4 regions of the Paenibacillus sp. FSL P4-0127 genome follow, and region 2 is predicted to be linked to each of the others. Evidence: riboswitches for the same ligand, from Rfam matches in the RefSeq annotation. Region 2 holds a riboswitch; each other region holds the start of a gene.

Region 1 (7,344 bases), 310 kb from region 2:
TGATACCGTTTCTTGTTGCATCAAGTGTGGCCACATCCATTCCGTTTTCCGCATCCGTGACGGTCTTCACGGCAAAGACGGCGATAATTTCCATCCAGTTATCGATCCGCGTATTGTCCGCGCTGCCGGGATAATGATATTCCACCCGGTCTACATTGCCAGCGGATTGCTGTATCTCTACCAGTCTGGCTGCGAATTCAGCGTCCAGCTCTTGAACGATTTGGGAAAGCGGCTTGACATCGGCATCCGTATTTTCACCGGACGCAAAGATTCCGAACGGAGAGGAAATGACAGCGGCTATCGCCATAACGATGCATAGAACTACAATTACCGAACCGCTGAATCCCAAAAGCGCCGTCAATCCCTTGACGAGCAACGCGGCGGCTCTTTCAACCATTTTAACGATAAGACGATTCAATCTCGCGGCAGCTCGTGCAGTCTGGATGGACCGGCGAGCAGACATCGCCATCTGCGCAGCCCGCTGTGCTTCCTTGACGGCATTCATTTTCCCTTCAGTTTGAGCATCCGAATGATTGTTAGCGTGATCTATCCGATGCCCACTTTTTATAAATGGCGATAACGTCTTGAAGTTTCGTACTTTCCGTTTAACTGCATGACCTGATTGCTTGATTATTGTTGCCGAGGCTCGGTTTAACGGTTTCACGTACCCGATTGCTGAACAAGTTACCGCGGCGGAGAATGTTTCCTTCTTCCCGGTCGGTTTTAGATGTCCGAAATCCCGTTTTGGCATCCGTTCAGGATAGCCACCTGTTCGAGAACGATACAGAAGCCGGGCATTGACCCGGCTTCGAATAATAAAACGTTGTTTTCCTGAATGCGAACCAGAAGACAAGACGTATTTTCCATCAACCGGCTTACGGAGATGTAAGCTACGAGCAAGTCGCGGTGTACGCGTAAGCGAAGGCTCCGCATTAACATCAAGCGAGCTATCACTTGCGACAGAATCACCCTCTGGCAACAGCCGCCTTTTTAGAATGTGTCGGATTAATCTCTTGTTAATGCGCAGACTCACTCCCATTTGGACGCGTGTCGTTTTTTTCGTAGCCGCTGCGAACTGTCGCTGCGCATATTCAACTGGAGACTGAGAGGTCTTCTTGTCATTCTCAACCTGCCGTTTGACACGACCGCTTGAACGCTTTACACGAGGCAACACGTTCAGGAATCTATCCAAACGTTTGATGTCTTTCACAACATCTCTCGTTTTAATCTCTTTCATAGTCCCAATCAACTCCCAATGTTGGCAGCCATTCAGCGGGTTTGTTCGGCCAGCCGTTTGAACGTTCTCTCGTGACTTCGGCAATATTCGGGGTAACGAAGACGAATCGCTTCAAAAAAGTAGGGGGTATAGCTGCAATCAAATAATTCATGGGGAGTGGAGTGATGTTCGCCCCCCGCTTCGGTCCAGCCATTCCACAAATTAAAGGCGAGCCGGCATACCCGAGTGGAACTGCCGGTTTGCCAAGGGGCCGAAAGGCCTTCGGGCTTAATGCCGCCATTAGCAAAATCATACAAATCACGGATATGACTTCTGGTTTCTCGGGAAATGCCCAATGTATAGAACAATGCTCGGTGATAGCCGTCGTTGCATTTCCTTTCATCCATCATCTGAACATAAAACCTCTCGTGTTCATCATCTCGAAACCGAACCTGTTGCATCGTCACATACCCCTTTCGTATAGAATGCAGCGGCTGGTTGCAACCAGCCGCTGTCTGAACATGGTCCTCTATATAACCGTTCATTTTGGCAGGAAAATCGGACCCTCCCACGAAACGATTACATGTTTTTGAGCAAGGATTCCATTTGTTTCAAGCCCCGTTGAATCGATTTACGAACCGCCCGCTCATCGACATGCTCGGCTCTGGCAATATCGACTTTGCTCATATCCAAGAAATAATGGGCGTAAATCCGCCTGGCAGATTTCTCCGGCAAAAGGCACATTGCTTCATAAAGTTGCTGCCTTGAAAGTTTGCGCTCGTAATACTCCTCCGGTGAAATCGAAAGAAATAAAACATGCTGCTCAATCCCATCGTTGCGATCAAGCGAATAATAGGCCCGATGGCGATATGTTCGAAGTCTGTAAGCACCTTCTTCCAAGTCGAATCGCCGCATTTCGTGGGCAACTTCTTCATCTACATCAACCCATACATCCGACTTTATAAAAGGATACATATCCCGCAAATTCATCTTTTTCATTCATGTCCCTCCATTTTGGTTTGTTGGCAAACCAAAACAGAGGGGGGAGAACGACAGCCAACGCTACCTTTTGTGCCTTTGTATAACAGCTGTAGAAAACAAAAAGGACCTTGCCGGAGAGCGCGTCCACGCTCGATTGCGACTAGGTCCGATTGTGAAATTGAATTATATTCTTGCCGATATTTTCGCCGATTGCAGTTATGAGCAATAAGCATACATCGCCTTCACCCTCTTTCTCACCTGGCAACACCGTGTGAGAAATTAAGCGGGCTATGATGCATGGCGCTGCCCTTGTGCCGTTCAACTCCTTGGCATCTGATATTTAGCCGACAACTGCATTAGCAATATAGAAAAGCGCCGTACTTCCTTCCGCTGGGCATCAGGGAAAGAAACGACGCTTGTAAAAAAGTAATCACTGATTTTTCTTGTTGCTACCGTGGCACTGTCTGTCCACATTATCAACATAACACGAAACATGTGCATATGGCGTGCATAGTTAGTGCATAAAAAGGGCAAAACCAGTGCAGCATTCGGAACATGTTCCATGCGGCGCCGGCACTCCGACCCTCAAAGTTGAATACGGGGGTCAAATCTATGTGCAATGCGTCTTCTGAATTCATTCAATCTGCTTGAGACGACTCCAAATCCAGCAAAAACGCCCTATCTTTAATTTTCATGTAAATTTTGCGTAAAATTCGCTTCCGATGATAAAAGTACGCGCGGCGGGAAAGTGCCAGACGACTTATGGCATCTGAGGACGCAATATTATCAATATATCTCAATCGAACAAATAAGCCTTCTTCCGAGGTAAGCGACGTAAGAGCGTAGTCGATAAGACTGATTCTGGATAGCAATAATGGAATTTCATGTTCAGTGATCTGTATGCGTCGAATGACCGTTCGTAATACCGTTTCCTGTTTTCTGCCTCTGCTATGAGCCGCAACCATATGAAGGGTGCGCGTCAATTCTGGGATGTGAGCGAGTTCGGATTGAACATACTTCAATCTCGCTTTCCAGTCGTTATAGGACTTCAGCCACGATTCAACCTTTTCAAAGGGAACAGGGGCCAGATCTGCGACATCAGACACCCCTCCTTGCTGTGCATGCTTTCTTAACGTATTCCTCCGCCTGTTTGGCCCATCAATCGACTTCGTTGTACATTGTTCACGCTCCATTTCCATCGTCATCTACCCTTCTTTTCTAGATTCGCCAAAGTTGACAAGGCTATTTTCATAGTCTTCCTTTCCCTTTTTGCGACGCTCACCCCCGGTCGTATTTTCCTAAAAATCTCCCTCTTCATCAACCATTTTACCTATAAAGCGCTTAAAAATGGAGGGTGAAATTTTCATCAACACGATCAGCTCATAAAGTGTCGAATAAACACAAATTAACTCGAATTAAATACAAATTGCTAACACAAGGTTCGATCTTGACGATCGTACAAGCCTCTTCGTTTCGCTTTCTCGGCTGCTTCATGAATGGAACTGACATTGAACTTTCGAATGATGTTACGAATGTGCGATTTCATAGTGTTCTCTGTAACGCCTAATAACTCTCTAATTACCGGCTGTTTATAGCCCCACCCGATCAACTGCAAGATCTCTTTTTCAGTGGGGGTCAGCATGCAGTGTAATTCTTTACGCTTATCAAGCCCAATTTCATTACGGATTATGGATGCAGCATCTGCATGAAGGGAAGCCTGTCCCCGATAGGCTTCTCTGACGGCGTGCACGACATCCACATAGTTGATCTTGGTAATATAATTGATTGCTCCGGCCAACACAGCTTCCACAATGATTTCAGGCTCGCAGAGGGAGGTCAAGATGATGATTGGCATCAATTTTATTTTTAGAACTTCGGAAATTGTATGGAGTCCGTCCTGCCCCGATGAATGTAACACCGGATCAAGAATCATCACATCTAAATCCAATTGCTCACTCGCTCGAATGGCCGACTCCTTGTTTGTTGCAATATGAAATAGATTCATATCCGTCTCCGCATTGATCATTTCCGTCATCCGATGCTGCCAAATGGGGTCGCTGTCCACCAGCAGTACTTGTATCTTGCCTTCATTCCAACGCACGACTTCATCAACTTCTACGGGCATAACTTGCACGCTCCTCCATCTTATCATCACCTCGTTGATTGTTCTGGGAACACAAAAAAGACACGCCCCCGAAAGGCCGTGCCTTTAACTGACAGCATTAGCGAGGGTAACCCGGCGATCATTGCACGCAGGCAGAAGACCCGTGGCTTTGCGTCCCAGTCTTTCGAACTGGTTTGCCTTTTTCCTATGTCGCTTTATGATATATCGGGACAACTGATCAGATAGTCATGCATGCCCGTTAGGATGAAACCCAATCGCTACTGGATGATCCTGCTATTACCGCTTCAGTTGCCTCTCTTTCGTAGCAAATCGAGCTTTGGCAGGATTAACTTTATAGCTTACTAAGGTCGGGATGGACAGCATCGTCGGCATCCGTAGAGAGCGAGAGTTCTTCCCATTTGGCCAGTTCTGCGAGCTTCAACTCGTCAGCTTGCCGGATCATGTTCACGGCATCGCTGCCCAAAGCGAGCCATTGCGGCGGCTCTTCCATGTCGGCCACTTGAAGAATGATCTTCGCAGCCTTCTTGGGGTCCCCGATGGGACGTCTCCCCGTCCTGGCCGCGTCGCTGAAGATATTCAGCAGTATGCCGACTGTCTCTTGATACGCTTCGCCAGGCGGAATGATCTTCATCGAGGATCCTGCCCAGTCGGTACGGAAACCGCCGGGTTCAATCAAAGTTACTTTCACCCCGAAAGGCTTGGTCTCTGCGGCAAGCACGCCGGAAAATCCTTCGACGCCATGCTTGGCGGCCGTGTATGCGGCGAGTCCCGGTCCTGCCGGGCGGCGTCCGCCGATCGTGGAGAATTGAATGAACCGCCCGCTCTTTTGCTTTCGGAAGACCGGAACCGCCGCGCGGCTAACATGGACGACACCGAACAGATTGGTCTCGATCTGGGCGCGGAACTGTTCCGACGGCGTTTCCTCAATCGATCCGAGATCGGCGTATCCGGCGTTGTTCACGACAACATCGATTCGACCGAATTTCTCTACGGCTTGCGCAATGGCCTGTTTGGCTTCGTTCTCATCGGTAACATCCAGTCGAACGGCATAGGCGCGTCCTTCGCTTGCGGATACCAGTTCTCGCAACGTCTCCGGATTTCGCGCCGTTGCCACCACCAGATCGCCCCGTTCAAGCGCGGCTTCAGCAATGGCGCGGCCAAATCCGCGCGAGGCTCCTGTAATAAACCATACTTTTGCAGGCATAACTTTCGCCCTCCTTATTGAATGAACGTTTAATTAATTACTTCCTCATTAAACCACACGCCAAATCCGGTTGTCAAATGAACGTTTATTCAAGTATAATGATCCCATGATGAAAAGAGATCCCGAATCCAAAAAACGACAGCTTCTTGACGCCGCCTTGAAGGAATTCGCCGCTCGCGGCCTGGCCGGAAGCCGGGTCGATCAAATTGCCGAGCGAGCCGGGTGCAGTGCAGGACTGGTATATACCTATTTTGGCAGCAAGGACGAATTGTTCGACGCTGTGTTGCATTTTATTGTCAACGAGACTATAACCAATATTCCCATTATTCCAGAAGACCTGCCCGAGTATGCAGGAAAGCTATTCGATGCGAGCGTGCAGCATCCTGAAGTCGCTCGTGTAATCATGTGGCACCGACTCGAACGAGGCGGGACCGATCAACTGATCCCCGGAAGCATCGAGGCCGCTCGTCATAAAATCGATGTCATTCGAGCCGCTCAAGAGGACGGAAGGCTTTCATCCCGGTTTGACGCGGAACAATTGATGATACTTGTTCAAAGCATCGCTGCTTTGTGGTCGTCCCAACCTCCCGAGATCGCAGAACTGGCGGCCGCGAAATCGGATCATGCACGTCGACGCGCAACGGTAGTTGAGGCCGTCAGACAATTGATTTCCAAGTCCGGAGAGATAGAAATATAGAGAGCTTTAGGTACAGCCCTGAAGATAAAAACGACTACACACTGTACTTACAGTTTGAACCGGCGGCTAGTCATTCGTCGGTTATTTTTTTAGTCGTCTTAATTTTTGGATCGTGCATTTTAATGTTCGCTTCCTTATCATTCATGCCCCACTTTCAAACCGGCGGGGGTGTTGCTGACATCTGTTTCGCCATCGTTTTCTATCCTCTGTTCTGCCGCTTGCACGTTTGCTGGAAAAAGGCGTGAAATATGCGGCTTTGCTCTATTGCCTCTCTCTTTGATTTGTCTTCTATCTGCCAGAGGGAAAGTAGGTATAAAGCCGGGCAGCAGTTCTGCAGACGCTTCCCTGGAGGAAGAGGGTTTATACGCGGATTTCGCGGCATATAAGGCTAATTCGGCTAATACGGTTAAACTAGCCGGAGGTGGAAATAGAACGTCATCCCTTCCGGCGTGCTATGTGCTCCGAACGCCTGTTCATGAAGCAGCATAATTTCCTTAACGACCGAAAGCCCCAGTCCAGTTCCGCCCGCTTTACGGTTCCGCGAGTCTTCCCCGCGGTAGAAACGCTCCCAAATCAAAGGCAGCTGATCCTGCGGAATAAGCGGCCCCTGGTTGGTAACGGAAACACGGAGAAATTCCGGCTGAGCCTCCAGACGGATCAAGACGGCGCTGCCTTCGGTTCCATAACGGATCGCGTTGCTGAGTAAATTAAGCAGCACCTGCTCAATTTTTTCCTTGTCGGCCTTCACCCGGCTTCCGGCTTCGCCTTCCATTTGAAAGGTCATACGCTTGTCCCGGGCCAAACGCGACATCTTCTCCACGGCTTCTGCAGCCAGTTCCTCAAATGAAAAAACACTTTCTTTCAGCGGAGCCGAGCCCGCCTCAAGCCGGGTCAGCTCCAGCATGTCAGCCACCAGCTTCTCCATCCGATCCGCTTCCCGGAGAATCGTCCGGGCATAGCGGTCGCGTTTATTGTCGGCCACATGATCCAGCAGCCCTTCGGCAAATCCTTTGACAATGCTGATCGGTGTCTTCAGCTACTTGTTCCCGGATGATCGGATAGTCGTATCCCTTGTCAAGAAATATGTTGCGGGCAGTATAAAACCACGATTCTTTGGGAAA
Region 2 (7,344 bases):
GATTACCTCGCCGGCGGCCGGCTCCTTTACGAACCAGCCGACGATTGCCGTAACGGGAACGTCGCCGGCCAATGAGGCGACGATTAAGCTGTACAACGGCACGGAACCGGCCGGTACGGCGACTGTGGAGAACGGGCGGTTCAGCTTGAATACCGAGCTGCATTCCGGCGCGAACGAACTGAGCGCGGAGGTCGTGGTAAACGGCAAAACGACCGACCGTTCGCTCCCGCGGACGGTGACGCTTGACAGCGACGCACCGCAGCTCGACGTCGTATCGCCGCGGGACGGATTCCGCACCAATTCGGAAGTGCTGAATGTGGCCGGTACCGCCCTAGACGATTATCTGAGCAAGCTGACCGTTAACGGCGCTGAGGTTGCCGCCGGAGACGCGGGCTCCTTCGCCCACCGCATTTTGATAAATGCCGGCGAAAATATCGTTACGGTCACGGCCACCGACCGGGCCGGCAACGAAACGACGGTCACCCGCGCCGTTTATGTCGATCTCGAGCTGCCCGAAATCACGGGCCTCTCCCCGGCCGAAGACGTGCATTTGACCGCCGGCGAACCGCTTACCGTAGCTTTTGACAGCGTTCCGGGACTTGATGCCTCGTTCCGCATCGAGCTGCCGGTGGCGCTGGCGGGAAGCGGCGGCAACGGAATCGCCCTGGAAGAAACCTCCCCGGGGCATTATGAGGGCGTTTATGTCACGCCGGCATCGCTTGTGCTTGACGGCGGAGTGATCGTCGTCAGCGTGCGGGACGAAGCCGGGAACGCCGGCGACTTCCAGGCCCCGGGCCGATTGTTCGTCGCCGCGCCGGGCGGCAACCCGCCGGGTGAAGATCCGGGCGAGGACCCCGGGCAAAATCCCCCGGACGACAATTTGGCTCCCAAAGCCGTGATCAAGGCCGCTAATAGCGCGCAGAAGAGAAAGCAGGTTGAATTCGACGGCAGACGTTCCTCGGACGAGGACGGCCGCATCGTCAGCTACAGCTGGCAGTTCGGCGACGGCGGCAGCGCGTCCGGCGCGAAAGTAAAGCATCGCTTTGACCGCGCCGGAACCTACACCGTGACGCTGACGGTCACCGATAATGACGGAGCTACCGGCACCGCCGTTCACACGATCAAAATCAAATAAGCAGAAAAAACAGGCGGCCTTGGCTCGAGCGATTTAAGCCAAGGCCGCCTTGCATTTTGCTGCATTTCTACATTCCGTTATGCTGGACCAGGTCCAAGCGATTTCCGTAAAGATCCTCGAACACGACCTCGATCCCCCACGGCACTTCCTTTGGCTCACCGAAAAATTTGACCCCGTTTGCCTTCATATGCTCGTAATCGCGATAGCAATCCTCAGTCTGAACGGTCAGAAAAACGTGACCGGCCGCCTGGCTGCCGACCCTATCCGCTTTGTCCGCCGTGTCGGCCTCGACAAAAACGATCGCCGTTCCGGCATCTTGAGCCGGGGCGACGGTCACCCAACGCATCCCGCCTCCGAACGCGTTATCCGTCAGCAGGACGAAACCCGCCTTCTTCGTGTAGAACTCAATCGCTTCATCGTAATTTTTCACCAGCAACGTAACATGCCCTATTTTCTTCACAATTTCACTCCTATCACTTTGTAACTACCACTTCGTAACTATCACTTCGTAACTCATAGCCTGCTTCTTCATTAATTTTTCCTCTGATCGAACATAGTTTATGGGAGATTCGCCGTATCTATCCAACTCCCCAGCCGGAAGATCTATTCTAACGGTTGCCTTAGCGCTTATTTAGCTAAAACCCGGCTATTTGACTCAGATTAGAGCAGATCAACATCCGCTGTCCGGACGCTTTGCACGATTATCCCATTTGATCCGGAAGCAGAGAGGAAGAGAATTTAGGAGAGGAAAATAGGTTTGGGAGCAGCGGACATGTTCGAGATCATTTGTTCGAGATCATTAGTTCGAGATCATTAGTTCCAGATCGTTAGACAGGCTTGTGAGAAGGAGGTTGGAGAAGTGAAGCAGACCTGAAGGGAGGAATAGGGCAAGACACCGGGAAAATGAAAGGACCGAGATTAGCCCTCACCCTCTCCCCCCTGAACAAAAGGAATAATCGTGCAAAGCAGCATGCAGGGATACCAAGACGCTTATTTTGTCAAGCACTGATCTCGGCTTTAGGACTTTAAAAAGATCTTTTTTCGTAAAATAGCAGCTGCAACAACCGTTAGATTCTCAGCAGGTGTAATATCGGCTCGAAAACCTAGCAATTGCGGGAAATCTGAAAAGTATCGGAGCAAACACTAGTGTAATCTGTAGCATGCAACGGATACAGCGGACCTTATTAGCCCTTTTAGCTCGTTTTGCCACTGCCAGCAGCAGCTCAGCGATACCTACGACGCCGAAAAGCTGCGGATAACCTCCTCGAAATCGGGCTCCTCCATGTCGACTTCGTCGATTTCTCCCCAGCCGCCAAGCTCCCGGATGATCTCCATGGTCCCGATCTCGCGCCGGTCGGCTTCGATGACGACCGTGTTCTCCTCTATGCCTGTGACGCGAAACGGCAGGCCGGACGGGGCGAACGTGGCCCGAACGGCCTGCGGACCCGCCGTCGCCCGAACGAATCCGGCCGAGGCAGCGCCATCCGGGGAACCTGCAACATGCCGTACCTCGAACCCTTCCTCCTGGTTCCCGGCAACATGCCGCGCCTTGATCCCTTCCCCCGGGTTCGAGGCAACATGTCGCGCCTCTCTCCATCCCTCCGGCATCCGAAACCCGCCCCGGAACTTTACGCGGATGACCGTCGGCAAGCCGATCATGTCCCGCAGCGCGCGGATCGTCCCGTCATAGGCGAGCTGCCCGTGATTAATCACCATCACGCGGCTGCAGAGCTGCTCGATATCGTCCATGTCGTGCGTGGTAAGCAGGATCGTTTTCCCGAATTCCTTGTTCAAGGTTTGCAAAAACTGGCGGATGTTGCGTTTGGCGTGCACGTCAAGGCCGATCGTCGGTTCATCGAGGAACAGCAAATCCGGATCGTGCAGCATGGCGGCCGCAATGTCCGCCCGCATCCGCTGGCCCAGCGACAGCTTGCGCACCGGCGTCATCCAAAATTCGTGCAGGTCCAGCAGCTCGGCAAACCGGTCCAGGCGCTCCCGTTTTTCCGCCGGGCTTACGCCGTACATTTCCGCTAGGATGTCGTAGGAATCCTTCACGGGCAAATCCCACCACAGCTGGCTGCGTTGTCCGAACACGACACCCAACCTGCGAACGGCCCGCCGCCGGTCGCGATGGGGATTGAGGCCGCCGATCATAACCGTGCCTGAGGTCGGATGCAAAATGCCGGTGAGCATCTTGATCGTCGTCGACTTGCCTGCGCCGTTGGGACCGATATAACCGACAAACTCCCCGCGCTCGATGTTGAAGCTGATGCCCCGGACCGCCTCTTTCAGCCGGTATTCCCGCGAAAACAGCGTACGCAGGCCGGACAGCTTTCCCTCCCGCACGACGGGTGTTTTGAACTCCTTATATAAATGGCTGGCTTCGATCATAAGCCGCTCCTCCTTTTCGTCCTGTATGCCTTCGCTTACCCTTACGCAGCATGCCTTCACTGACTTATACACAGCATGCCTTCACTTACTCGTACGCACTAGCTTCCTTGTACTTACGGCCTTCCGTTCTTACTCTCCCTGTGCGCTTAGCTTCCTGTGCTTTGATATTTCGTGATGCCGAACAGCCAGAACCGCAGGCTTGCGGCTAAGCATACCGCCGCCGCCCCCGCCGTCGCCGCAAGGATCCACGGCCCCCATTCGCCCCGTAAAATATAGAGCGAAGGTACATAATTCACAAAGCCGACCGGGATCACGAACAAAAATAGCGAGGACATCCACTTCGGATACAGGGTGAGCGGGTATCGCGCCGCCGTTTGAGCGGCATCCTCGGTGAAGTTTTGCAGTTCGCTGATGCGGGTCGTCCAGAAACCGAGCGTAGCCGTAGCAAGTCCGATAGAAAACAAAATGACCGCGCCGGTAACGATAATGAATAGCGTAAACGGTACTGCAATCCAGCCGACTTGTCCGCTATGCGTCATCGCGCCGAGCGACCAGCACAGGATGAAACCGCCCTGCAGCAGTTCGCCGGGCATCAGCCGGAAGTTCTGCGGCATTAAAGCGAGCAGCACCGGCATCGGCCGCGTCAATAGCTGGTCGAGCTCTCCGCCGACCAGGTATTTTTCCAGATGGTGCACCTCCTCGGCAAACGTGCGGTACAGCGTCCTGGACAACGTCATCACCGCAAACAAATACCCGATCTCGTAAACCGACCAGCCCTGTATTACGCCGAACTTGTCCAGAACGATCGCGATCATCAGAAATTCGGAAATCTGGATCAACGCGGCCAGCACCGTACCCAGCACAAAATTGAATTTGTACTGCATCCGGCTTTTTATGCTCGTACGGATCAGCAGCCGGTACAGGTTCAGCCAAGACATCGGCTTCGCGCCAGCGGACCGGGTCGGGCCGGCAGTGACCTTCGAGAATCGTCCGCCGCTGCCGCTAATGTCATCGTACATTTCGTGCGTGCCGTCTATGCCGCTCATAGGCTTCTGCCCGCTCTTAGACTTCCGCCCGTTCTTTGGCTTCCGCCCTCTCCCAGGCTTTTGCCCGTTCTCAGCGCCAGGCCCCTTCCTCTCGTTCATCCGCCCTGCACCTCCACTTTCCGCCGCAGCAGCCGGGTTGCCAGCAAGCAGCAAGCAGTCATCAGGACGCACCAAAGCAGCGTTCCCCATAAGGCGGAGCCGCTTCCGTTTCCAAGATAAATCGTTGTGGGAACATAGAGCAGGTAAGGGTAAGGCGATAGCCAGGCGAGGTTTTCCAGCGGTCCGGGCAGCCATTCCAACGGGATGAAAAATCCGGCAAGCAAATTGATCAGCGCGCTATTGGCCCAATAGAGCCAGGACGATTCCATCGTCCACAAGGCGCTTACGCCGATCAAATAATTGATGCAGATCGACAGATAGGAGGCCCCGAGCAACCCTAACACGGTGTACAACACGGCGGTCCATTGATTTGGAATTTGCAATGAAAAAATGAAGAAATACAGGAGATAAATCGGGATGGATTTGAAAATGAACTGGTAGGCGATCTGTCCCCATTCCCTGGCCATCGTATGGCTGAACAGATGGACGGGACGCATCAGATCAAGCGCGATTTGCCCGGTCCTGACGGATTGGGGGATGCCGAGCCCGTTCGTGATGAAGCTGGTGATCCAGAGACACGCCTGGGTGAAGGCGATATAATTCACCATTCCCTGCGTTCCGTACTCTCCCAGCGGGTGGTCCTTCCCCAACCCGATCCAGATGCACGCATACATAAATCCGAACATCGCGCTCGCGAGGTTGTGCACCATATGGGCTCCGCGGTACTGCAAATTGCGGGCATAGGCTTTGGAAGCCAGCGTGAAATAAAGCATCCGGTTAAACACCTCCGATAAGCTTATTTAGAGGGGGGGTCCCCCTCATAGACGGGCAGACCCGTCCACTTCAGTCAAGGCGATTTTGCAAGAAGGGTACTATCATACCTTAATATTCCAAGAGTGGCAAGAGAAATTTTGCGCACCCGGATTACCAGGAAATGGATTGCATGTTTTATGGAATCGTGATACGATGTTTTTTGTGAAAAAAGCGGCTACGATAAACGGCAAACCTGTCGAAAGGCAGCGACGCAAAGCTAAAGGGCCTTCCCGCAAGGATGGCAGCCAGCTACCGAACAGAAGGCTTTTTTTGTTTTTTTATATGTATATTAATTTAAGTAGGCTCAACCTAGAAAACAGGTATTCGACAGTCGGCTGCTGGAGCGCACCAAACGCCGGTCTTCAAAATAGCGGTAATTTATGTGCTTATTATCCGGAGCCGGGCATGTTCATCCCCATTAGCGGCATCTTTGTTCCTTATTCGCTTGTGAAGGGCCCAGAACGCGGGCGTTTCCTTGCGACTGAAGACAATAGCGGCATAAATCGTCTCTATTTCTCTCAAATTGACGGATATCGCCGGAATAGCGGCATTTTTTGCCCTTATGTTTTGCGCTTTTCGCAGGAGTCTCTCATGATCGTTTGGTCAAGCGCCGTTTTGGGTTTTTGTGCTATAAAATAGGAAACGCTTAATCCAAATGAACGGGTTTTGGCATACGCAAGCGGAATGTACTTCCTTGCCCTACTTCCGAGGTTAACGTAATCGTCCCCCCGTGGTCTGTTGCAATTTTTTTGACGATATAAAGGCCCACGCCGCTGCCCTTAATTTGACGGGAACCCGAATGACCGGCTCGATAAAATTTATCGAACAGCCGCGCATGCATCTCCGCGGGAATTCCTATTCCGTAATCCGTAACCTCGATGATATAATAGTCTGCTTCTTCCGCGATTCGGATGAGTACTAATGGTTTGCCGGGAGAATATTTAATCGCATTGCTGATTAAATTGTCAAAAACTTGAGACATTCTAAACCGGTCCGCGTAGATGAAAGCGTCTTCAACCTCGGAATCCACCTCGATAAGATGCGATGATTTCAAATTCCACCGTTCGGTCACTTCGTGAATGAGTTCAATCAGCGGTACATAAGTTTTATGATAGTTATACCCTCCCGATTCCAGCCGCTCACTGTCCAAAACATCCTCAAGCAGATGGGACAACCGGTTTCCTTCCGCAAAAATGATTTCCATGTAACGCCGCCTGTTCTCCGCGGAAATATCGTACTGCATCAACATTTCCACATAGCCCAGCAGCGTCGTCAGAGGTGTCCTTAATTCGTGGGAGACCACGCTGATCATTTCGCGTCTCTGCGGATCGGCCGCCTCTTCTTCGCCGCATTCCCGAAATACCAATAAATACCCGTAACACGCCGTTTGCGCGGTATCCAATACCGGGCTTACATAAAACGAGAACAAACGCCTAGGTCCTTGGGCATATGGGAACTTCCCCTGATTTCCGTTCACCTCTCCTTTTCGAAACGCTTGTATGGTCTTGGTCAGCTTATGGTCCTCCTGCTGAATGTTCGCATCCATAGCTTTGGTAAAAGCCGTAATATCCTGCCCCGTCATCTCTTCCAAGCCGAACAAATCTTTGAGCCTGCGGTTCATAAACACGATCGTCCCCCTAGTGTCGCATTTAAGGATACCTTCCTGAAATGATTCCAAGTAGTACGTATCGATGTCCTGTTGTTCCTCAGCCATGTTTTCTCTCATTCGCCAACCGCTTGTCCGGTTTTACCGCCTGGCCGGCACCTCATGGTTTTGCTCTTCCCCCTTTCCCTCCTTCGCCATCCAAGGATCGGCATAACGGATCATGTCGCTGTCTTCGATTTTTCGGCCGATTTGCA
Region 3 (7,344 bases), 550 kb from region 2:
CATTTTTCTGATTCTGACGGTGACGAAGGTTCGCCAACTGCTGCTGGTTGCCGTGCCGCAGAGCATTAAAGCGGCCATCACGGTCGGCATCGGCCTGTTTGTGGCCAGCCTTGGTTTGAAGATGAGCAACCTGATCGGCGCTAATCTGTCGGGGGTAACGGATACGTCCGCCACGGTTCCCGGCAGCAGCATCAACTTCACGCTGGGCGATTTCGTCCATAGCCCCGATGTTCAATTAACGTTGATCGGCTTGATCCTGATTGCCATTTTGATGTCGCTGCGGGTTAAAGGAGCGCTGTTGATCGGGATTATCGCCACCACCATTATCGGTATTCCGATGGGCGTTACTAACGTTTCCGGACTTTCCGGCGCCAGCTGGCTGCCCGCTTTTGACAATCTTGCGGTGGGCAAGCTCGATCTGGGTGCGGCTTTGCATCTGGGTCTGTTTGAAATTGTTTTTGTATTCACGTTCGTTGAATTGTTTGATACGTTCGGCACTTTGGTCGGTACGGCTACCCGCGCCGGCTTGATGAAAAACAAAGAAGAAGGCGAGAAAAAAATCGGCAAGGCGATGCTGGTGGATGCGGTTGGCGTCAGCGCGGGCGCATTTCTTGGCACCAGCACGATCACTTCCTATGTAGAGAGCACCGCTGGTGTGGCCGAAGGCGGACGCACCGGGCTCACTTCGGTAACGACGGGGATCTTGTTCCTCCTGGCGCTGTTCATCGCGCCGCTGGCCGGTGTTGTGCCGAGCGCGGCAACGGCTCCGGCGCTGATTATCGTCGGCGTGCTGATGATCGGCCAGGTCAAATCGATCGAATGGGATGACTTCCTGCATGCCTTCCCGGCGTTCTTGACGATCGTATTGATGCCTTTCACCGGAAGCATCGCCAACGGGATCGCCGCCGGTTTGGTCTCTTACGTCATTCTGGGGGGCTTCAACAACCTGTTCACCAAAAACAAAGTCAAAATTCATTGGCTGATGTGGGTGCTGGCCGTGCTCGTATTGGCCCGCTATATTTTCCTTGGCACCGAATAATTTAATGAAAACCGGATCGACCAACAAGGGTGTCCCTCTCCGTTAGGAGCAAGCGCCCTTGTTTTAGTTCTAACCGCCGCCGACTGGAACGATAAACCGCCTACCCTTCAAAATAACGCACTTTATGTACTTATTATCCGAGCCCCAACGTGTTCGTCTCCATTAGCGGCATTTTATGTACTTATTTTCCTATGAATGGTCCAGAACATGGGCATTTCTTTGCGACGGGGGAAAATAACGACATAAATTACCTCTATTTCTCCCAAATGAACGGATATCGCCGGAATAGCAACATTTTTTGCCCTTATTTTTCTGCTGGATTATCCCGGAGCAATACAAAAGAGCACCGCAGGCTTATCGGCGCGCTTCTTTAAGCTCCATTTCTAGGCTATTTGACATGGAAAGAAATGGGCCCCCACTCCTGAATATTTTTTTGTGAATCCGCTTTTTTTCATAAACTATGGATTGATTTCCAGCCGGAGTCGATTATAATAAATTTAAATAATTAAAATTCTAAACCAAAGGCAAACTATTCGAAAGGATAGGACGCAAAGTTTGGAGTCTAAAGCGTTCGCAAGCCGTGGTGGGAATTGCGGTGCAAGCTGCGCTATGATTGTCCGGCCGCCATGTAAGTATGGCGGTCTTTTTATTTTGAAGATTTTGATTGGAAAAAAATTACTTTTACAAAAGAAGGTGAACTAATGATTTCGATGGCAGGAAACGGCGCCCGGTCGATTCGAATCGGATTAGCCACAGCTCTGCTTGCGTTTTGGGCGGCCGGCTGCAGCGGGGCCAGTCCGCAGGCGGACAACGGGAATGGGGCCTCCCCCATGTCCGGGGCGCAGACCGCTTCATTGCAGCAGCAGCCGATTGCCCGTTATACGGGGGAACCGAGCAAAACATTGTCTTTTGTCTATACGGCCAAAAAGGAGCTTTCCCTAACGTTCGACGGTTTGGGCGATCGCGAGACGATCGAGCGTTTATTGGATGAACTGGACAAGCATCATATCAAAGCGACGTTTTTTGTCCCGGGCATGCGGGCGGCCGAAGAGCCGGATTTGGTCAAGGAACTAACCAGCCGCGGCCACGAGGTGGAGAACAATACGTTGACGCGCGCCGACTTGACGACCTTAAGCTATGAAGAAATCTATAAAGAAATCAACCGTACCAACGGCTTGATTGCCGACGCGACAGGCAAGCAGCCGCAGTTCGTCCGGACCCGGGGGGCCCGTATGAGCGAAGACGTTCGCCTGGTGGCGGCGCAAACCGGACTAAAAGCCGTCGTTTCCTACAACATCAATCCGAAGGACAGCGACATGCAAAGCGCCAAGGAAATCGGCGATTACATACGGAGGTACATTAGCCGCGGCGGCATTATCGCGCTAAATACGGACGTGAATCCCGAGGTGGTTTCCTCCATTTCCTATATTGCGGATGCGGCGAAAGAAGTAGGCTATAAGTTGGTGCCGCTCGCAAAGCTGGTGCGTGACGGCGGCGAGCGGAAGCCGCTGGAGCAAATCCCGGGATACGATGCCGCCCGGATCAATCCCGATTACGAGCAGGCGGACTATAATCTGATCTATAACGCCAGCGATATCGCCAAATGGAACCCGCACGGCAAGAAGGTCGTCGCCCTGACCTTTGACGATTGGGGCAGCGATTTGACCGTCACCCGTCTGTTGAAGATCCTAGAGGATCATGACGTCAAAGCGACCTTTTTTCTGCGGGCCAACGGCGTAGAGAACAATCCGAACCTGGCCAGAGCTATCGTCGAAGAGGGTCACCTTGTGGCGAATCATACCTACAGCCATCCCGTGATTACGCAAATCCCGCCCGACGAGCTGCAGGAAGAAGTGGTCAAGGCGCACCGCATCATCACCGAAGCGATTCAGCAGCAGCCGGCGATGCTGTTCAGGCCTCCGACCGGGGAGATCAACAAGGAGACGGCCAAGGTGATCGCGGCCACGGGGTATAAGACGCTCGCTTTGTACGATGTGACCACCCTGGATTGGAATTCCGACCATGACGCTCAGTACATTTTAAACGGGGTGCTGAAGCAGACGACTAACGGCAGCGTTATTTTGCTGCATATGCTTGACGGCCTCCATACGCTGGAAGCCTTGCCGAAGGTAATCGACCAGTTGAAGCAGCGGGGTTATTCCTTTGTGCTTCTGGACGAGCTGTACGGGATGAAATAAGGAACGAACGCTTGCTCGGCATCTTTGGATACTCATCGGGAAATGAATGGGGTTGAACTTATGGATTTGAATCAACTATATGAGAACATTGTAAAGCGGACGGCCAAACTGGCTGTCGTCGGACTAGGGTACGTAGGTTTGCCGCTAGCGGTCGCGTTTGCCCGCAAGGCTGACGTCATCGGGTTTGACGTGAGTCCCCGGAAAATCGCCGATTACCTTGCGGGGAAAGATCCGACCGGCGATGTCGGGGACGCGGCGATCAAGGCGAGCTCGATTGACTTTACCTCGGATGAGGCGAGGCTGGGGGAGGCTTCCTTTTACATCCTGGCCGTGCCTACGCCGGTTCAAAACGATAAAGTGCCCGACCTTACTTATGTCAAGAACGCCAGCGCGATGGTCGGGAAACATTTGCGCCCCGGTTCGGTCGTTGTCTACGAGTCGACGGTTTATCCCGGCGTCACCGAGGAAGTGTGCGTTCCGATCCTGGAGGCGGAGTCGGGGCTTACATGCGGGGTCGACTTTAAAGTCGGCTATTCCCCCGAACGAATCAATCCGGGCGATCAGGTTCACCGGCTCGAGAACATCGTGAAAATCGTTTCCGGCATGGATGAGCAGACGCTTGGTCTTGTGGCGCAGGTTTACGAGCTGGTGATCGAGGCGGGGGTTTACCGGGCCGAAAGTATCCGTGTGGCCGAGGCGGCCAAGGTGATCGAAAACGCCCAACGCGACATCAATATCGCTTTTATGAACGAACTATCCATGCTGTTTCACCGGATGGGAATCGACACGAAAGCGGTGCTGGCCGCGGCGGGAACCAAATGGAATTTTCTCAAATTCACCCCAGGGCTGGTCGGCGGCCATTGCATTGGCATCGATCCTTACTATTTAACTTATAAAGCGGAAGATGCGGGGTACCATTCGAAAATCATTTCCGCGGGGCGGCGCATCAACGACGGGATGGGCAAATATGTCGCCCGCAGCATCGTAAAGCTGCTGATGCGCCTGCGGAAAGATTTGTCGGATGTGAAAGTCGGTATCCTCGGCCTGGCCTACAAGGAGGATTGCCCCGATTTTCGCAACACGAAGGTCACGGATATTATCGCAGAGCTGAAGGAATATGATATCCAGCCGCTTGTCTGCGATCCGCTGGTGGACCCGCGGCTCGTGTATGAAGAGCATGGATTGGAGCTGGCGCAGCTGCCCGATTTGCGTGATTTGAACGTGGTGGTGCTGGCCGTCCCTCACAGGGAATTTCTAAACATGGCTCGTGAGGATTACGACCGGTTGTTCGGGGCGGACAAGAGCAAGGTGTTTTTCGATATTAAAGCCGTGTTCGATAAATCCGAATTCGAAGCTTCGGGTTATCATTACTGGAGCCTGTAAAGGGCCCATCTTAAAGGTTAAGGGGCAATGAACTTGAGGAAAAAGAACAAAGCACAACAAAAGCCGGTTGAAGTTCTCTCCACGCCCAAGGCGGATCGGCGGCTGCTTGCCCATGTCCCCGATCCGGAGAACATCCGCAAAGCGTCGGACCGCAGAGGCATGTTGCGCTCAAAGGACGATGGGCCCGGTGAATCCGCCGATCATGGCGACAATAAGATGCCCCGTCTGCTCAGCTTGCGCTATGAGGCTGATTTTCCCGTCTCGCTGCTGCCCGTGGGAGCCGATAAGAAAGGGAAAAAGGCGGACGCAAAGTCCCAAATAAGCGGCATGGCCGCGGACATTTCTTCAACGGGGATTCTGGTGGAGCTGGAATCGGAGAGGGCCGAAACATGCCGTGAAGGCGATGTGTTCGAGCTGCGCTTTAACATTCCGCCGGGGACGATGCCGGAGGGTTTTGAGTCGAAGGTAAAAATAAAAGCATCGGTCGTTCGCAGGTTTACCCGTGACACGCCGGACGGGGAGAAGCCGATGGCGGCGCTTGCTTTTGAAAGCAACCTTTACAATTACTTTCAGAAACGGCGTTGGGGCTATTCCGTGTATACGGCCAGCGGCTTGCTGTTTGTCGCTATGACGATTATTTTGCTGATGCGCGCCGAAAGCATCATCTATTTCAAATACAACATTCTGCTTTATTTATACAGTCTAACGGCGGCCATATTTTTGCTGACGCGGTATTTTTTCGGGGCTTTGTACCGCAACGTGCCGGTCAATCCGGATTATACGCCGGGCGTGACGATCATTATCCCTTGTTTTAACGAAGAGCAATGGATTCAGCGCACCGTGCTCAGCTGCATCAATCAGGAGTATCCGATCGACAAGCTGGAAGTGATCGTTGTGGACGACCGTTCAACCGACGGATCGGTGGAGCGGATCAACGAGATCGTCGAGCGCCTGCATAAGGAAGCGGAGCGGTTTGACATTCGGAATCGCCTCAGACTGGTTGTCTTGCCGGAGAACGGAGGCAAGCGGGTCGCTTTGGTCAAAGGCGTGGAGATGGCCAAACATGATTTGGTCGTGTTCGTGGATTCGGACAGCTTTTTGGAGCCGGACGCCATCCTTCACCTCGTGCAGCCGTTTCAAGATCCGAAAATGGGCGGGGTGGCCGGCCGGACGGACGTGGAAAACAAATATACGAATTCGATTACCAAGCTGCAGACGGTTCGCTATTATATCGCGTTTCGCATCATGAAAGCGGCGGAATCCTGGTTCGACAGCGTTACCTGTCTATCCGGTCCGCTGTCATGTTATCGGAAAGAGCTGGTGCTCAAATACGCGGACGCCTGGTTGAATCAGAAATTTCTTGGCCAGCCGGCCACGTTCGGCGATGACCGCAGCATGACCAACTTCATACTTCGCTCCCATCGGACGGGGTACCAGGACAACGCGATTTGTTCCACTATCGTGCCGTCCAAGCTGGACGTCTTCCTGAAGCAGCAGATGCGCTGGAAGCGCTCCTGGCTGCGGGAGTCGCTGCGCGCCGGGACGTTCATCTGGCGTAAAGAACCGTTCATGGCGCTGTTTTTTTACATAGGCCTGATCGTTCCGATCGCCGCTCCGATCGTTGTGTTGTACAATCTCGTGTATGTGCCGCTCGTTTACGGCGTTTTTCCGGGCACATTTTTGATGGGACTTATATTGATGGCTTTATTGATGAGCTTTGCGCATCTGTTGTTCCGTAAAAGCAAACTTTGGATTTTCGGCTTGGTATTCTGTGTTTTTTACGAACTGGTGCTGCTTTGGCAAATGCCGGTCGCCTGGGTCACGTTCTGGAAATCCACCTGGGGTACGCGGGAAACGCCGCAGGATGTTGAGGCCAGAGCCAAAAAAGAAAGCCGCAAAGCGAACAAACGGAGAAGATCACTTTTTAAAAATCTTTTTAATGATTCCCACAAGGACAAGGGTTCATACAGTGAGGTTGACTGACTATGGGAAAAAACAAGCCGCGCAAGGCGCTTGATGTCGGACGCAAAGAGCGGAACAAAGCGGTCAAATCGGCCGTTCAATTTGTGGTGCTGGCTATGGTGCTGGTGCTGTTGGTGCATGCCGTGGCGGGAATCCACCGTTACCGGGAGCCGGACAAAGCGGCTTGGCAGCAAACGCGGGGATTTATCGCCTTGTCCTATTATGGAGTGGATCGAACCGGAACGCGCGGTCTGATCGCCAAAAGCCGTCTGGACGAGCAACTGCAAATTTTGCGGCAAAACGGGTATGTCACGGTTTCGCAGCAGGATATTCTTGATTTTTACGAGCACGGCAAGCCGCTGCCCCAAAGGGCAGTGTATCTAAGCTTTGAGGACGGACGCAGCGATTCCGCCTTGTTCGCCCAGCCCCTGCTGGAAAAATACAATTATAAAGCGACGATGCTTTCCTACGCCGACCGGCTGGACGTCGTGGACCCGAAATTTCTGGCGGGACCGGAGCTGCTTAAGCTGACGCGCAAAGGGTATTGGGAATTGGGGAGCAACGGTTACCGTTTGACCTATATCAATATTTTTGACAAGGACGGGCGGTACGTTGGAACGCAAACCGAGCAGCAGTTTAAGAATAAAGACGAGGCGCGTTACTATACGCACTATTTGATGGACTTCATCCGCGACGCCGATAAGGTGCCTTTGAAGAACCGCCGGGAAATGGAAGCGCGCATTAACCAAGACTACCGGCTTA
Region 4 (7,344 bases), on a different contig from region 2:
GAATGCCGATTTTCGGAAATCCGTTTCTCCATCTGTAATCGTTTTCAACCATACCTGTCCTGCCTCCTTGGCCTTGGAATATGGTCTCATTTTAAAATGAGCTAACCGGCTTCGTGAACCTACTATATTGCCTTATTCGCAGCACAAAACCGCAAAAAAGTGAACCTCTCCCGCAAGCCCCGTTCATCCGCCCCGGCGTAGCTTCCAAATAGCGCATCCATTGAAAATATACGGCCTGCCACAAGCGAGAATTTCACGTTCCGTACACTAGTGATCCTCTCAGCCCGTCGCTACCCCATCCTTCATTGGAAAAATCCAATAGATTGCCAGATATCCAACGACTTTTTGACCTCTCATTGGAAATATCCAATAGATTCCGCTCTAATCGTCTGTATTGCGCCATGCTGGGATTCATCTATTGGAAAAATCCAATCAAACTGCTGCATCCCCACTTCATTTCTGATTCCATTGGAGATTTCCAATCAGAACGCCCGGCCAGGCAGGCCGCGAAAACCTGAAACCGCCTCCCGATCATATCGGCTTGTTGAAATGTGAAGCCTACGGTCCAGCTTTTTTCCAACCTCACCCGCTTGGGATATAATAGGGATATCCATCCGATCGTGGGGAGGAACCCTAGCGTGCCAAAAATCGAAATTCCGCATCGCAAAAGCGACCGTTTCCGTTTCAAAAAAACGCCCGAGCTGCTGTTCGCCGGCCAAGTCGTCGATGAGCGACGATTTTACGCCCCGCCGCAGATCCATGATTTTTGCGAAATTATTTATATTGTGGAAGGTGCCGGAGAATTCCGGATCGCGGGCAAAACGTACGAGGTTCGCCCCGGGGACGTGGCCGTATACAACGCCGGCGTACCGCACGAAGAACGCTCGCTGAGCCCGGAACCGTTCAAATTGATTTACTGCGGCGTAAGTAACGTGCATATCGAAGGCGTCCCGCAAGGGCAGCTGCTTCCCGCGTACGTGGAGCCGGTCATTCCATGCGAAAAATACGCCTACAAGGTGGAAAGCTGCTTGTCGGAAATGCTGCAGGAGTGCGATTCGCAGGTACTGGGCTACGAAACGCTCAGCAACAACCTGCTGATGTCGCTCATTACGCTCTTATACCGGATCGTCGACGTCAAACATCCGTTTGACCCGCTCAAAGACAAAAACGAAATCACGGTCCGGACCAAGCAATTTATCGATAAAAACTACACCCGCAGCATCACGTTAAAAGAAATCGCCGACACGCTGTACGTCAGCCAGCATTATTTATCCCACCTGTTCAAAAAGGAACTGGGCGATTCGCCCGTCAACTACCTGATCACCCGCCGCATCGAAGAGGCCAAACGCCTGCTGTCGAATAGCGACGCGCCAATCCATGAAATCGCTTCCCGCGTCGGGTATGGGAATGACAAGTATTTTTCCATGCTGTTCAAAAAAGTGACCGGCCAATCGCCCAGCGCCTACCGGGACGCGAAAAAGCAAAAACGGGACGGGTGTTGAGCACCGGAAAAGTAAAAGCGCGATGAGCGTTCCGAGCGTTGAGCAGCGGAAGTGTGCGGTAAAACGCAGAATCGGAGTAGTCCACTAAACCGTAGCGACGGATTTGTCCGCTAAACCATCAAGTGGGGGCGCAGGATAAGCCGAAGAAAAGTTGTTCTCTTACGTTTGGCAGGGGATAGACGGGGATAAAGAAGAGACTAGAGCGGTATACGAACTGCTGCGAACTGCTACGAACTGCAAAAGTGCAGGCGATTTTCGTCGAAACTCCTCGAAACGGGGGGTTCAAATGCAAATGTGCAGTTCATATCCGGTCAGAAGAGACTTTTTTATCGAACGGCTGTAAATCAAATGCATTTTTGCATTTCGCTTGCTCGAAAATGGCGATTTGCGGAAAAATCAAATGCATTTTTGCATTTGGTCCCCTCCGTTCGCACGGTGCCAGCAAAAAAGCGCGAGCCGACAAAAGTAATGTCCCCCGGCTCTCCAGAAGCGGATTGGAACCCCTGCCAGGACAGCCTTTATTGGAATAAGTGAACGCCGTACACTGGCGCGCAGGCGTTTCTTATGCATCGTAAAACTCCTGAACGAGCTCCTGAATCGCCCCGCGGACAGTAATCTTGCTTACTGCAAACTCCTGCTCAAGCTGCTACTCGGAGGGGATTTCGTCCCCAGCAGGTAAACGCCGTGGAGAATCCGCTCCTTGATGATGTTTTTAATTTGCAAATATAACGGTCTATCTTTACGGGCAAACTCACGCCCCTGTTTCCCTACCTTTCCACATCCCCGGGGAGGATTGCTCTATCCCCCGGTGGATTTCCGCCTCCGCCGCCATCGGGGTGTCGCCCGGCACGGTATGCGCCAGCATCCCCGCTGCGGCCGAAAACCGGATGGTTTGCTCAGGGACGAAGCCCTCGTGGATGATCCTGCTGGCGAAGCCCTCCAGCTCGCCGTGGATGATCCCGCTGGCGAAAGCGTCTCCCGTCCCTATTCTATTTTTCCGTCCACGACGTCGATCTTTTCTCCGGTCCCCCGTTTAAGATGGCGGAGAACGAATCTTTCTTTCACTTTACTCGCCTCTTTTAGATAAACGTTATAATGTTTAATGGCGAATCGATATGTTCATTAGAAAGTGCGTCGTGAATATTCACGACGCACTTTCTATTTTTACTTTATTGTCAGTTCGTATAAATGTTTTTTTCCTTCATAAGTAAATTGAATTTCCCCGCTATCGAATTCGAAATCCCTAAGTATCTCTTTCTGACCGGTTTTGGTGTTATAGACAAATGCTTCATTGGTGTAACTCCCATCCGGATTGCCTGGCGTAGTGTAAACGCCCACGTACAAACCTTCCGAATTATCTACTGTATAATGATAAAATCTGCCTCCAGAGGCATGAAATTCTTCGATGACCTTGTTGCTGCTTGGATCATTAACATTCATTGCCCATAATTGTTGTCTTAGAGGCTGCGAACCACCACGAAAATCGGAAACGGTATGATATAAAATCGTATCGTTTACGGCAAATAAGTCATCAACTACGACATCGGCTTCGCCATCTTTAAGGGGTAGGGTTAGAAGTTTCGTCGATGTGTTGATATCCAGCGTATTATCTTTTGCATTACTTAGATATATACTAAAAGGCTCGGTAGGATAGTACTCTGGATAACTTTCCGTTTCAGGACGCTGCTCTAGCGTTGGCGCAGGAATCCAAACCATTCCTTTGGGTGTTTTAACGGCAAAGGTATATTTCTCCGCATTTTCGTCTTTTACTGCCACCTTATAAATCTCGCCATCGACATCAAGACTGATTGTTTTTTGAGATCCCTTACTATTATCAGTTGCAGGGCTGGTTTCATTTTTCGTTTGAGTAACTTCTGTTTTTGTTTTTTCCGTGGAAGCAGGCGCGCTTGTTATATTCCCGCAAGCCGATAGAATCACCGAACAAATCATGAAACCTATTACAAACTGGAGTGCCTTTTTGTTCAATACATTTGAGCTCCTTTAACCAAAATTTCATGCGCTTCTTTTATTGTATAACAATATTGCACTAATTCTGTGTCATTTCTGCTATTTAATGTTTGAAATTATTTAACAATTGGAAAAGAGGAGTACTTTTGTCTTTTTAAACGATAATATCCGAAAAAATATAGTATGGAAGCTCGGATCATCTATACTGTGACTTTTTTATCTATTACATTGTTGACAAGTGCTTTTTTTTGAAATATATTGAAATTGTTTGATAGGATATTAGTAATATTTTACTACATCCAGGTCTTTTTAACTATAATCGAATATTCGGCACACTAATCGAAAGATTAGGTCGCAAAGCCTTGGAGTCTAACAATTCGAAAAGCGAATTAATGACCGTCCGGCTGCATAACAATGAATACTATTGTTTATGCAGCCTTTTTTATTTTCCCCTCGTTCTCAACGGATTTTTCCGTGAGATATATAAAATACCCAAAGCAAGGAGGGTAGAAAATTAGTGCCTGAAAGGGAGGAATTCTATGAAAAAATGAGGAGGAACCAATGAAACGCGGGTTAAAAATAATATTGTCCTGGATTTGCATGTTTTCGCTTTTTGCCAGTCCCCTGTCCGTCTTCGGCGCAAGTTCGGGGGACCCCGTCTGGCCGAATCCCGGAGCCATTCAATTGAGCAAAACCGCCCAACCTACAGGGAGCCCTGGCGAGTGGGAAATTACGCTCAAGGCTGAAGGAAAAAACGTCCGGACCAGCTCGGACATCGTGCTGGTCATCGATAAGTCGGGGAGCATGGACCAGCGAAGTGGATGGTTTACACCATCGAAGATGGATAACGCTAAAGATGCCGCAAAGAAATTTGTGGATAATTTGCTGTTACCAAACTCTTCCACCCAAATCGCTGTGGTCTCATTTAATAAATCCTCTACCCTTATCTCAGGTTTTAAAGGTGCTGGCAATAAGAACGCTTTGAAAAATGCCATAGAAGGTATTGAACCGACCGGCGGAACGAATATCCAGGCGGGCTTGAAGAAAGCTAGCGACCTGTTGGCGAACAGTATCGCGCAAAACAAAATAATCGTGTTGTTAAGCGACGGTGAACCAACATTCAGCTTCAAGGGAACACATGCTGAAGGATTCAACTGGCCTAACAGCAGCAACAACTTTTCGATTACGAGTTTTGATTACGGAAAAACCCTTGGGACAGGTGCAGATTTTACTTTTAAAAACTATGATTGTAATATCTTTGGTTTTAACTGTAAAAACGACACCTACAACATCAACAATTATCAAGTCAAGGATAACGGCATCGGTACCATTTCCGAAGCAAAAATCGCCAAAGATGCAGGGCTCAAGATCTTTTCGGTAGGCTTGGAAGTTTCAAACAACAGCAACGCGATAAATGTGTTAAAAGACATTCAAAGCGAAGGCTACTTCCCTGCCAACAGCGATGAATTGAACACGATTTTCCGCGAAATGGCCGGAAAGATTTCCTATGCGGCTCAAAATGCCAAAGTCGTTGATCCGATGGGAGACATGTTCAATCTCAAGAAACAAGGCGCACAAGTCAGTCCTCAGGATTATTCCGCATCGCAAGGTACGGTAACTTGGAACGCTGCAACCGAGACATTTACTTGGGACGTCGGCAATATCGCCGAAGGTGAACCTGCTTCATTAACTTACAAAGTGGTCTTGGACCAATCCAAAAACCCCGTTTCTAATGTCCTCTATCCTACGAACGGCAAAACGACAATCGAATATACGAATGTTACGGGCGAGAAAGTTTCGAAGGATTTTGAGGTGCCGAAAGTAAGCATCGGCAACGGTTCCATCCTCATGAAGGGCTATAAAGTCAATGCGAGCGGCAAGCCTGTCAATGCCGAAGGCGTTGAAGTGGAAGGACCGGAATTCGCGGAATTGCTTTATAGCGAGTATTACAAGGATCAAAACGGGAATGAGGCTTTGCCGATCGGGGCTGCGGAATATTCCGTATCGGCCAAAAACATTGCCGGGTATCAGTTGAAGGTAGGAGAAAATCCTGTTAGCATCCGGCTTACCGCTACCAATCCGACACCGACAGTTTGGTTTGGTTATGAGGAAGCGGTTGAACGGACAGTTACCGTTCATTATTTGGAGCAGGGAACAGAAAAGGAACTCGCTCAATCAACTACGGTAAAAGGTGTCGCTGGGCAAAAAGTAACTCTAACGGCTGTCGAAATTCCGGGCTACACTCCGGAAAACAAAACTGCCGAGTACGTGGTTAAAGCCGAAGGCAGTAACGAGTACACCTTCTACTACGTCGCTAATAAGCAAAGCGTAGAAGTACAGTACCTCGAGCAAGGCACCAACAAGAAACTCGCTGACCCAACTACGGTTGAAGGCGTGACCGGGCAAACACTCGAGCTCAAAGCGATCGGCATCCCGGGCTACACCCCGGTGGAGCCAAGCTTCAACTATAAGCTTGGCGTGGAGAATGCTCCGCATATCTTCTACTACACACCGAGCGAACAAACCGTTACAGTGAAGTTCGTGGATAAGGAATTGGGGAATGAACTGATCGAACCTCGCACTGTGACGGGACACACCGGCAAAACCGTAACTCTCGAAGCAGCCGAAATTCCGGGCTACACTCCGGAAAACAAAACTGCCGAGTACGTGGTTAAAGCCGAAGGCAGTAACGAGTACACCTTCTACTACGTCGCCCATAAGCAAAGCGTAGAAGTGCAGTACCTCGAGCAAGGCACCAACAAGAAACTCGCTGACCCAACTACGGTTGAAGGCGTGACCGGGCAAACGCTCGAGCTCAAAGCGATCGGCATCCCGGGCTACACCCCGGTGGAGCCAAGCTTCAACTATGAGCTTGGCGTGGAGAATGCTCCGCATATCTTCTACTACACAGCCAATGCCACCGAACCGGATGACAGCAGGACTCTGACCGTCAGATACGTGGATCAACAGACAGGTAAAGACTTGCTCAATCCAACTGAGCGTTCGGGCAAAGTAGGCGAAAAAATTACCCTGACGGCCGAAAATTACACAGACACCGTTACGGGGGCGGTTTACAAACCGCACGCTTATGAAGTGCCGTACACCTTCACAGAAGATCAGGTGCAGCAATTCGTATTCAAGTATGCCCAAGGCAATACCGGTCAGGAGCGTATTGTAACGATCCACCATGTGGACCGAGAGACCGATGAAGAGCTTATCGAGCCAACGGCTTCCAAAGGTATCGCCGGAACGAATTTGGTCTTTTATCCTGAACCAATTTCAGTGACCGATGTCGTTTATTTCCCGGAACAAACCAAATACGACATTAAAATTACACTAGACGCTGGACAGGAATATACCATCTACTACGTTAAAGGCGAACCGGATGAACTGGCACAGGTCACCGTCTCTTATCGAGATCGAGAAACAGGTAACGAGTTGGCCGCACAGGAGATCTACAAAGGCCGCATTGGGGCCGGAATAGAGTTCTCCGCTAAACAGGTAGAAGGATATACTCCGGAAGTTGCAAACCACACGCATACTTGGACCGACGATCCGAATCAGACTTATGTCTTCTATTACACGAAAAACGCACCGGCGGATCGGCAATTGACCGTCAAGTATTTGGAAAACGGCACAAACCGGCAATTGGCGAGTCAGACCACAGTATCCGGCAAACCGGGAGAGACGAAAACGCTGACGGCCGTATCGGTATCCGGGTACAATCCAGTGAAAGCGACCGCTTCCTACACGTTTAGTGATCAGGAAGGCCAAGAGTACGCGTTCTACTACACTAAAAAATCGTCGGATTCATCCGGCTCCAGCGGATCGGATAATTCGGGAAGTTCAAACCCGAATCCAAGCCCAAGCACAC

Evidence for each region. Region 2 has a riboswitch for cyclic di-GMP ahead of NYE74_RS30415 (hypothetical protein). Riboswitches for the same ligand answer to the same signal wherever they lie in the genome.
Region 1: another riboswitch for cyclic di-GMP. It lies ahead of NYE74_RS29165 (response regulator transcription factor); the one in region 2 lies ahead of NYE74_RS30415 (hypothetical protein).
Region 3: another riboswitch for cyclic di-GMP. It lies ahead of NYE74_RS28100 (polysaccharide deacetylase family protein); the one in region 2 lies ahead of NYE74_RS30415 (hypothetical protein).
Region 4: another riboswitch for cyclic di-GMP. It lies ahead of NYE74_RS13085 (S-layer homology domain-containing protein); the one in region 2 lies ahead of NYE74_RS30415 (hypothetical protein).

The regions. Positions count from the first base shown of each region.
Region 1 is NZ_JBBOWY010000002.1:593,300-600,643, reverse strand. Features, by position in the region: gene NYE74_RS29185 (C40 family peptidase) at 1-1,237, opposite strand, end outside; gene NYE74_RS29180 (DUF6075 family protein) at 1,270-1,677, opposite strand; gene NYE74_RS29175 (RNA polymerase sigma factor) at 1,796-2,215, opposite strand; gene NYE74_RS29170 (hypothetical protein) at 2,836-3,396, opposite strand; gene NYE74_RS29165 (response regulator transcription factor) at 3,627-4,322, opposite strand; cyclic di-GMP riboswitch class I at 4,425-4,510, opposite strand; gene NYE74_RS29160 (SDR family NAD(P)-dependent oxidoreductase) at 4,654-5,526, opposite strand; gene NYE74_RS29155 (TetR family transcriptional regulator) at 5,633-6,223, shown strand; gene NYE74_RS29150 (sensor histidine kinase) at 6,630-7,247, opposite strand.
Region 2 is NZ_JBBOWY010000002.1:901,047-908,390, reverse strand. Features, by position in the region: gene NYE74_RS30440 (S8 family serine peptidase) at 1-1,135, shown strand, start outside; gene NYE74_RS30435 (VOC family protein) at 1,203-1,595, opposite strand; gene NYE74_RS30430 (ABC transporter ATP-binding protein) at 2,369-3,526, opposite strand; gene NYE74_RS30425 (ABC transporter permease) at 3,673-4,464, opposite strand; gene NYE74_RS30420 (ABC transporter permease) at 4,668-5,444, opposite strand; cyclic di-GMP riboswitch class I at 5,661-5,741, shown strand; gene NYE74_RS30415 (hypothetical protein) at 5,755-6,123, shown strand; gene NYE74_RS30410 (PAS domain-containing sensor histidine kinase) at 6,131-7,198, opposite strand; gene NYE74_RS30405 (sugar phosphate nucleotidyltransferase) at 7,232-7,344, opposite strand, start outside.
Region 3 is NZ_JBBOWY010000002.1:349,162-356,505, forward strand. Features, by position in the region: gene NYE74_RS28095 (NCS2 family permease) at 1-1,039, shown strand, start outside; cyclic di-GMP riboswitch class I at 1,553-1,668, shown strand; gene NYE74_RS28100 (polysaccharide deacetylase family protein) at 1,741-3,237, shown strand; gene NYE74_RS28105 (nucleotide sugar dehydrogenase) at 3,298-4,620, shown strand; gene NYE74_RS28110 (glycosyltransferase family 2 protein) at 4,648-6,603, shown strand; gene NYE74_RS28115 (polysaccharide deacetylase) at 6,606-7,344, shown strand, end outside.
Region 4 is NZ_JBBOWY010000001.1:2,910,141-2,917,484, reverse strand. Features, by position in the region: gene NYE74_RS13110 (L-fucose isomerase) at 1-52, opposite strand, end outside; gene NYE74_RS13105 (AraC family transcriptional regulator) at 639-1,502, shown strand; partial or broken gene NYE74_RS13100 (GntR family transcriptional regulator) at 2,074-2,225, opposite strand; partial or broken gene NYE74_RS13095 (hypothetical protein) at 2,270-2,496, opposite strand; gene NYE74_RS13090 (hypothetical protein) at 2,667-3,488, opposite strand; cyclic di-GMP riboswitch class I at 3,790-3,882, shown strand; gene NYE74_RS13085 (S-layer homology domain-containing protein) at 4,155-7,344, shown strand, end outside.